Regions from separate parts of the Paenibacillus sp. JT22N7 genome, predicted to be linked through region 3. Evidence: riboswitches for the same ligand, from Rfam matches in the RefSeq annotation. Region 3 holds a riboswitch; each other region holds the start of a gene.
The links. Region 3 has a riboswitch for cyclic di-GMP ahead of AC50Y5_RS10900 (condensation domain-containing protein). Riboswitches for the same ligand answer to the same signal wherever they lie in the genome.

Region 1 (3,280 bases), on a different contig from region 3:
GACGGATATTTCACAGCTGAAGAAGCCGAGCTTCGAGGATCTAAGGAAATTTGACAGCGTATGGTACTTGGGAATTGCCGAAAATGGCTATGATACGTATAACATCAACGAATCGCATCCTAGTGCAAATTGGGTGTTTTTCCCTTTATACCCTTTGTTAGTCTTTTTGGTGGAGTCTATTTCTAAATACGATGCGACAGTCGTGGGATCGGTTTTATCGAATTTGTTTTTGCTCGTATCACTTTTTTATTTTTATGGCATTTGTTTAAAAAGAGGACTGAAACAGGAGCACGCCCAAGTCGCGGTGCTGCTGCTGCTCATTTTTCCGACCGCCATCTTCTATGCCGTGCCTTATACAGAGAGCCTGTTCCTCATGCTGTCGCTAATGACCGTCTATTATGCGATGCAAAAACGATATTTTCTCGCGTTTCTGTTCGGGGGCTTGTCCGCTGTGACGCGCAATTTGGGCTTCGTCAACTTGTTTTTCGTTGTGGGTACGCTGTTGATCGAACACAGGCTGTACCGTTTCAAGTGGAAGGACACGAAGTATTTAGGCTATGCAATCATTTCGGCGCTGCCGCTAGCCGGTTATCTGTTGTACATGAAATGGCTTACTGGCGATTTGCTGGCTCCGATTACCGAGCAAAGCATCAACTGGTATCGCAAGACGGTTGCTCCGTTCTCGAACTATATTCATTTTATCCAAAAGCCTTATTTCTCAGGAAATGGCGGCTGGGAAAATGGCCTGCTTGCCTTTATTATCGCGAATGCCGTCCTCGTCATTTTTGCTGCCTTTCTTATTATGCGCTGGAAAGATATTCGCCGTAATGCTCATGAATGGCTGTTTTTTGCCTATGGATTGCTGCTTATGCTCATTCCGTTCGCCAGCGCCGAATTTTTGCAGAGCATTCCACGTTATGTCATGGTTGCGTTCCCCTTCTACATTTATTTTGCGGATGTGCTGAAAAATAATAAGGCGCTGCAAATGTTTTATTTCATGATGTTTTTCCTGCTTCATATTGTGTATGCGATTTGCTACTTTAATGGATATTTTTTCGTTGTATAAATTTATGAAAAAATAAATTGACGAAATTTGCGCTTAAGGTGTACAATAGCACCATATTACTTTAGCTCGTACTTTATACCTAGATCGTTTAACGAAAAGGCAAACTCAGGGAAACCTGATGTGCGCAAAGCTACAGGGGCTTCATTCCTAACGGAATATGCTCGCCAGCTACCGAATTCAACATCGATTCTTCCTTTATTAATCAAGGTAGACTTTGTTCTTTCGGGAGCAGGGACTATCTTTTTTTTATTGCTTACACGAAAAGGCAAACTCAGGGAAACCTGATGTGCGCAAAGCTATAGGGGCTTCATCCTTAAACAGGATATGCTCGCCAGCTGCCGAAGCCCGACATAGCCTCCTTTGCCTGATGAAGGTGCGGCGTGTTCTTCGGACCACGACCATCATTCGCTCGGGGGAGGAACTTACTATGAAAACTACAAAATTCGCTCTTACACTCCTTATGCTCGCTTCGACATTACTCTGGGCACTCCCTGCTAGCGCGCAAACCAACTTTTACAACGGAGCATGGATCGGCACTTGGCCGAACCAAAGCTTGAACAACATCGCTGCCTACGAGCAACTAATCGGTGGACACCAAGATGTTGTACATACTTTTGTCAACTCGAACCAAGGGATTAATGAATGGAAGGGCTTTATGGACTATGTAAATAATAATGGTTCGATTAACCTACTTACCCTTGAGTTTAAAAATAAAAATTACAAAGAATATTCGACTGCTGATATTAATAGAGGCGTAGTAGACGCTTACCTGAAACAAACGGCAAAACAACTGGTTAACTGGCAAGCAGCTAACAAAAACCCTGAAATTTGGCTTCGCATTTTCCACGAAGGCAATGGCAACTGGTACGGCTGGGGCGTTGGCGACAGCACAGTTAACACAAACGAGACTTACAAAGCGGCATTCCAACGTGTCGTTACGATTTTCAGAGAGCAAGGCGCAACGAATGTGAAATTCATGTACAACGTAAACGCTGAAAATGTTGGCAAAAACGCATCGTTTACAGCTATGTACCCAGGCGATGCTTACGTAGACCTGCTTTCGATCGATGGCTACAACTTTGGAACGAAAGAATCGTGGAGCTCGTGGAGAAGCTTTAACGACGTATTCTACGCTTCGTACCAAGCGCTGACAAGCATTTCGAGCAAGCCGATCATTATCGCTGAAACTGGCACAACAGAAAGCGGCGGCAGCAAAAACGAATGGGTTATTGATGCGATGAATCAAGTGCAATCGCCAGCGTACAGCCAAATTAAAGGCTTGATCTGGTTCAACGAGAACAAAGAGCTGGACTGGCATATCGATTCGTCGGCTGATAGCCTGAGCGCTTACCAAACGCTGCAAAAAACGCTTTAAAAGATTAGACGGGGCTAGTCGTCAAGTCCTGGTCTCAACTCTATCAAACACTGGCTGATATAATACTAAATAGGTATTCTGAGAAAACTCTAATTTCGCGTAAACCGCGTAAAATTAGAGTTTTTTCGCTTTTTTTCTACACTTTTGCCAATAAGATTACAATGTTAAGAAGAAAAATTAACTTTTAAAGGGGCAAGGATTGTGATAAGATAACTTTGAATTTGAGCCTTAGCCGCCAAAAATATCATATTTCCGGCCGATTTAACAAATATCGACAGCGAAATTAGACAGTATAGTCAATCCATGTTGTAGATTAGTCAGAAAAGGAATGGAATTATGGCGAATAAATAGAGCGCAAAGGATTGGGGTTATTTGAAAACAAAAGCTAGGTACATATTAACAACGCTATCCATTGCTATCATGATCGTGTATCTAGTATGGAGACTTGTACAAACACTCCCATCTGGCTGGTCATTAATTTTTGGATCGTTGTTACTATTTTTTGAAATCATTTCTATTTTTCAATCCGTTTTATTCCACATTCTTCTGCTAAAACCCACTGAAAGAAAGCCTGCGCCATTACCTGACAACCTTTATTCTGTGGATGTTACGATCGCTACCTACAATGAACCGCCATCCTTGGTTAGAAAAACCATACTTGCTTGTAAAAACTTGAATTATCCGGAAAATCTGTTAAACATTTGGGTGTGTGATGATGGAAAGCGAGCGGAAATGAGAGAATTAGCCGAAGGTTTAGGCGTTCATTATCTCGATCGTCCCGGAAATGAACATGCTAAAGCGGGTAATTTGAATCATGCGCTGACGAAGATGAAGGGCGA
Region 2 (3,280 bases), on a different contig from region 3:
CGGCAAAGTCCAAACCTCCGATACAGAAGACCATTCGCCCTTTAAATCGCCGCTCGTCGCTCTGACTCTGTAATAATGCACCGTGCCTGATGGCAGCAGCTCATGAATAAATTCATTAAGAATGCCCAGTGGATAAATGCTGCCATCCATTTCAACCTCATACCCATCTGCATTAAATGCAGTAGTCCAACCGACCTTCACCGCATTTTCAGATGGAATAGTCTGAATGGCAGGAGTTGCAAACGGAGATAGCTGACTAGCTGGTACAACCTCTTTCGCTCCTGAAGCGCTTTGCCATGATAAAATGGCTTTAGGCGATCCATTACGACTAACGTATTCCATTTGAATGTCAACCTTTTGACCAGCTTCTAAGGCAATAGAGCCAGTAAATAATTTATTTCCTTGCGCTGCCCACTCATCAATAATTAGAGTTCCATTCACATATAGTTTGACTCCGCCATTAACATCAGCCTCGAACGTATAATTTTCAGCGTAATAAGGCTGTATTTGTCCAGACCATCTAACAGAAAACCGTCCATCATTTAGGCCTGTCGAAGATACAGGAGCCTTGCCTTGCAAAGCGGGCTGCTCCAGCACCGTCGTTTTTTCACCATCCAAATTTTCCTCTGTAAAATATTCCGCCTTTAACCCTGCTGCCAAATATTTCAGCTTCGTTTCCCCTTCAGTACCGACACCGATGTTAATAATCGGTTTCTGATTAGCTGTAATACCGCCTCCGATGGCAACGATGCCTCCGGTCTCAATATTCAAGTGATTGTTGACATGCATATCGCCTTGAATAAATAAATCTCCACGTTTCACAGAAATATTGGCCTGCTGATTATTGGAAACCAAGCTGCCAACTACCATTTCCTCATCAATATTCATAGTTACATTTGTATTGATATGAAGACTTCCAGGTACAATGACTCTTCCTGCTTGTACATTAAGCAGACCACTGTTATAAGTAAGGCTCCCAGCTATGAAATTGTCCGCAATCGAGACACTAGAATTATTATTCAAGTGCAAGGAACCTTTAACCCACAGATTCCCTCCCATTGTCCGAGTCGAATCGTTAGGTTTTTTAATATCAATAGTCAGCTCAGTGTTCGCATTCATGCTCCCATTGACGACCAAAGTTCCATAAACCGTAATGGTGAGCTTATTATTCGTATTGATGCCCTCTGCGATAACATAAACCGGTTTCGTAGGAGAGCCCAATGTCAGTGAGGAATCTAAATTTAAATGGCCCACCGTCACAGCTACCATATCGCTGCTGCTGTTATTAATTGCTGCCTCCAGGCCTGAGGCACTGCAATTATTACAGGAAATAAATGAAGGATTGGATGCCGCCAGTTTGCTTTCCAAAGACGCCATTTCTGCATTCATGTAGCGGCTAATTTCCGGATTTAAATCGCCTACCCGGATAAAGGGAAGCGCATTATGCTCATTATTTTGATTGCCGGAAATAATAATTTTATTGCCCTGAAGCTTGTTTTGCTCCGCTGGCTTCCCAATTTGCGGTTTTGGAATCGTTTGGATGACAGGCTCCAGAGATTTAATTTCGATATATTGAATAGCTGTTGTATCTCCACTGCTGCCCGCATTGAGCGTCAGTTTCCCGTCAGCAATGACAACCCCCTTCTGAAAAGTTACTTGTCCACCAGCAGGCAGCTCCGTATTTTCCCAAAAAGTGTTGCCCTCTACATAAAGCGTATTATTGCTTTCATATACAGAGTTCCCGACACTGACCTTCACGTTATACCTGCCATTCGGCAGCTCAATCTCCCATTCACCGCCTTCTTGCACTTGAATAGAAGAGTTTAGAAGCGGCGCATCGTAGGTGCTTCCTGTAACCGTAGACTGCGCATGATCCATATTCCAACCGTAGAAGTATCCATTGTGTGGACCATACTCATCGCCATGGTCGGCCAAATAGCCATCTGCTGCTAAAGCATCAGTTGCTTTAAACTGAACATTAACACCTCGAAATGACGCGGCAGCCTCCGTGGAATTGCTCCAGATGGAAGGAAGGAACATTTGAATAATTAAAGATAAACATAATACTCTTATTACACCTTGCTTAATCTGACTAAAATACATTTGAATATCCCCCTCTATTAAGAAAAACGTCTGGCGGCGTCCTTTCTATTAGACGCCATCGTTTTGGCAAAACGTATAGAGAAAGTATGAGAAAATTCATATCCTTTCCTATACGTCAAGCGTAAACGGCTATCGCTGCTCTCTGGCGGCAAAGCTACCGTTTAGCGTATGAAATATAAGCCGTTTATAAGGATGAAACTTATAAATTCTTATATTTGCATAAAAAAAGCCCATTTACTTTTGGCGGCCCGGCTGTCATACGGCAACCATAATTATGGTTTTCCGTGAAGACCCGCGGCTTTGCGTCCCTGTCTTTCGATCAGGTTTGCCTTTATCAATTTCAATGGGCTTGTTGATTCTTAAACCTACATTTCTAGTAGTCTCCACGAAGACCCTCGACTTTACTCCCCCGCCTTTCGAACGAGTCTACCTTTCAGTTCAATTGATCTAATAGTTCTTTGTACTTAGTATATCGGTTGGATATTTGAAATTTTATACTACATAAGTCATGAAAATAAATATTTTTATTTGGCATGTCATTCCTCATTAACAGTGGACTCCTTATATTTAGTAAATTCTAGATCATACAACAGGAAGTTAATCCTATTTGAACTATTAAAAATCTTCCTATTTATCTCCTTGCAAATTATTAGTCGTATGATCAACAAAAAAATGCCCAACCCGCTAAACCACGGGCTGGACCTATCATTTCATATTTAAGTTCACTTTTTAAAACTCACATTACTATTAATTTAGGCAATATGGCCTACTACTTCAACCCAAAAGCCTGCTCCAGCTCCGCAATCCTCGACTGCTCCATATGCACAATAGCTCCAATGTTTTTCGCTGAAATGGTCGCTTTCGCGCTGTATTCGGCGACCTCCAGGCGGTCGAAGGCGTTCAGCAGGCTTTGCCCGGTGACGATGACGCAGTCATTTTCGGCAATGACGATGGGCGTGTTCTCCTGAAAAAGCTGCGCCGCCTCCTGCGGCTTCGTATACAAATCCCCATAAGGAAGCTTAGGAATATTCCGCAGCAAAATATAGCTTTCCGGAATCGTCCGCGAATCCAGCAGCTCCTCTGTCACCGCAAACGCCATAATATTAGGCGGATGCGTAATAATAATCGAGTTCACATGAGGCTGCGTCTCATAAATATGCTGATGAAACTGTACAGA
Region 3 (3,280 bases):
CATCACCATCTCCTTGCCAGGCCCAGCGAGTAAATGAAGATCATAATGGCTTTTTTCGAAAATATGAATGTCATCCATCGCAAATCCCAGATTCTGCTCTTCACTTTGTTTGCCAGCCTCTTGAAGCGGATAATTCTCGAACACAACAATATGATCAATTAACGTCTGCTGGCCTATTCGGCTCTGGATATTATAAAGCGGCACGTACTGATGCGCTTCGGTCTGCACCGAGAGTCTCTGCATTTCCGTTATTAATTGCTTGAAGGTCATATCCGGTACGATCTGAACACGAGTTGGGATTACGTTGATAAACAGGCCCACCATGCTCTCCACACCGCTAATCTCAGCGGGACGACCCGATACAACTGCTCCAAACAACACATCGCTGCTGCGCTGATAACGGCTAAGCAGAATAGCCCAAACGGCTTGAATCGCTGTGCTTAACGTAACCTGATGCTCTCTTGCCAGTCTAGAGAAAGCCTCACTGTCTTCCTCTCCAAGCTTAAAATGAAGCTCGCCTGACGAATAACCTTCCTCCCTGCGTCTGCTGCGCTGCTCGGCGAAAGACTCCTGCCCCTCAAATTCAGCTAAATAGCTCGACCAAAAGACAAGCGAAGCCTCCTTATCCTGCTTGCCAAGCCAGTTGATATATTCCTTATATGGTTTCGAGACGGGCAGCTCGTATGGCTTATGATTCAGCAAGGCGCTGTATATCTGAAACAGCTCCTTTACAATAATGCCAAAGCACCAGCCGTCCAGCATAATGTGGTGATAGCTCCATATCCATTCATACGTGTCCTCACCTGTCTTAAAAACGGTCGTCCGCATTAAAATATCTTTGGACAGATCAAATCCCAGCATTTTATCCTGCTGCTTGAAGGCAGCAAGCTGTCGCTGCTGCTCTTCTTGGGGCTGATCACATAAATCTATTTCCTGAACATGGAACGCTCGCTGCTTGAATACAACCTGAACCGGCCGGTTGATTTTCTCGTGGAGGAATACGGTACGAAAAATATCGTACCGATCCATCAACACGTTCATGCTTTGTTCCAGCAAATCTTTGCGAAATGAGCCTTTCACCGAAATGGCCAGTTGCTCCATATAATAGCTCTGTCCGGGGTGCAGAAGCGTGTGAAACAGCATGCCCTCTTGCATAGGCGATAAAAAATAAATATCTTGTACTTGATCCTTCTGAAAAGTAATCCCGTTCACCTGTGCTAGGCCTCCTTCTATCCATTCCGCAGCAAATTAAGCTGCGCGCAAATTCATTCTCTTAGCCAAACTTCTCTGCCAGCATGTCAAAAATATCTCCGACCTCTTCGAGCTGCAATTCACTCGCCGTAAAGTCGCTTGGTGTGAAATCTCTGTCCGTCTTGGCTGTGCAACACTGAATTAATACAAGCAAATGATGGTGGAAGCGATCCATCAGCTGATCTATCGTAGCTCGCAAATATTGCTTTTTATTGTAGGCGCAAGACACAACGAGGCGTTCGCCTCTTACCATACCGCTTAAGCTGAGCGCATACAGCGCTTCAGATTCCGGGCTTGTTTGCGCGCCCATATCGTATACGGATGGTGAAAACAAGTCTGTTTGCACCTCGCTGTCGAATTGCCCCAAATAGTTGAAGCTGATTTCCGGTTTGAATGAGAAGGTGAGCCCTGCTTTATGCTCATCAGCTGCCAAATATCGCAGCAGGCCATAACCGATTCCCTTATTGGGAATATGGCGCAAATCTTCTTTCACCCGTTTTATTTGATAGGCTAAATCGTCCGTATAGCTCATGTCGAGCACAACCGGATATTGGGAGGTAAACCAGCCTACCGTTCGTGATACGTTAATAGCTACAGCTACCGGCCTAATCACCTCCAGCTTGACTACTAAATCGGCTGGTTTGCCATTTTGCTGGACAACGGTTTTGTTCCCTTCCTGCTGCAATCCATTCCCTCATGCGATCTAAGCTTGAGAAAACCGCTCAAATTGGCAATACTCGTTCCGGGGTAAAACTGCTCGGTATACCAAATTCGTTTTTGCGCATGTGTTAATGGATAATAAAAACGTTTCATCAAATTACCCCCAATAACTTGTTTTGATAAATAAAAAACTGCCCGGATTTTGGACAGTCTGCTCCCATTTTCCAGCAACCTGTCAACCGTAGCATCGTCTGATGCCTTAGGCCATGGCTTTGCGTCCCTATGTTTCCATAGGTATGCCTTTATCCATTTTATGTTTGTTTTATTCCATTCCTAATCTATAAACAATCCGTTCATCAAATAGTTACGTTTTTTACATTTTTTTATATTTTCATTCGACAAAAAGTTTTTGGGAGAGGGGTCCTATTAATATGAAGAGAATGAAAGTCTATGGGAGGAGACGAAACTTGGATAGACTAGAACGAAATAATCCTGCGCAGATTTATCTTCCTTGATACGTAACGCTATGAAAATTTTAAAACAAAAAAGCCGCCATTTAGGCGGCATCAGGCTGTCGAGAAGGTCTCGACAGCCATCTTTATAAGCATTCAGTTTAACGCATCACCGCGTTTCTGTGGTATCGATTTTTCCTTTATTGTCTAAAAGGTTCGGCATATGTATTCACAAGATAATGGGCGTCCAGCCATTGATCCGCTTATTCTTTTCAAGATCATCTTTCTGGGCTATTTCTTCAGGTGTCAGCTTTATGGAAAGAGCAGCTGCAGCATCCTCAATATGCGATATTTTTGTAGCACCAACAATAGGTGAGGTTACAGGTTCTTTCTGAAGAGTTTCAGGCTTTTATCAATCTCGCTCATAATGGCCTTTCGAGAAAGTCCGGCACCGTTTGGACCTGCATGCGCCCATTCACCTTAGTAGCCAGCACGATTTCATCCCGATTTGCATATTCCTTTAAAGCAGGTCCAATAACCGCCTCACTTGATCCGGCTGAATATACATTAGCTGTATCAAAAAAATTGATACCAAGCTCTAGTGCTTTTTTAATAACGGGACGACTGTCTGCTTCATTAATAATCCATTGAAGCCCTCCTTGCACGGCTACTCCGAAGCCCATACAGCCCAGACAAATTCGGGATACATCCAAGCCCGTATTTCCGAGTTTCACATATTCCATTTGATTGTTCCTCCATTTATTCATTATTTTTCAACAAACGTTTCACAAATAAAGTGAACAGCAGCAAGGAAATCGCAACAGACAAAGCGCTGACCGTGAATAACGCCTGATAGCTCATATACTGGGAAACCCAGCCTAGCACGATCGCACCGAGCCCGATGCCAAGATCATTAG

Region 1: linked by a shared signal. The riboswitch ahead of AC50Y5_RS29130 (glycoside hydrolase family 26 protein) and the one ahead of AC50Y5_RS10900 (condensation domain-containing protein) in region 3 are both predicted to bind cyclic di-GMP.
Region 2: linked by a shared signal. The riboswitch ahead of AC50Y5_RS19095 (fibronectin type III domain-containing protein) and the one ahead of AC50Y5_RS10900 (condensation domain-containing protein) in region 3 are both predicted to bind cyclic di-GMP.

Annotation. Positions count from the first base shown of each region.
Region 1 covers NZ_JBXENY010000014.1:34,921-38,200, reverse strand. The annotation lists gene AC50Y5_RS29135 (mannosyltransferase family protein) at 1-1,066, shown strand, start outside; cyclic di-GMP riboswitch class I at 1,155-1,242, shown strand; cyclic di-GMP riboswitch class I at 1,321-1,409, shown strand; gene AC50Y5_RS29130 (glycoside hydrolase family 26 protein) at 1,494-2,441, shown strand; gene AC50Y5_RS29125 (glycosyltransferase) at 2,862-3,280, shown strand, end outside.
Region 2 covers NZ_JBXENY010000007.1:30,982-34,261, forward strand. The annotation lists gene AC50Y5_RS19095 (fibronectin type III domain-containing protein) at 1-2,103, opposite strand, end outside; cyclic di-GMP riboswitch class I at 2,343-2,443, opposite strand; gene AC50Y5_RS19100 (class II aldolase/adducin family protein) at 2,873-3,280, opposite strand, start outside.
Region 3 covers NZ_JBXENY010000003.1:544,574-547,853, forward strand. The annotation lists gene AC50Y5_RS10895 (non-ribosomal peptide synthetase) at 1-1,212, opposite strand, end outside; gene AC50Y5_RS10900 (condensation domain-containing protein) at 1,274-1,936, opposite strand; cyclic di-GMP riboswitch class I at 2,135-2,222, opposite strand; partial or broken gene AC50Y5_RS10905 (transposase) at 2,575-2,712, shown strand; partial or broken gene AC50Y5_RS10910 (aldo/keto reductase) at 2,763-3,106, opposite strand; gene AC50Y5_RS10915 (MFS transporter) at 3,123-3,280, opposite strand, start outside.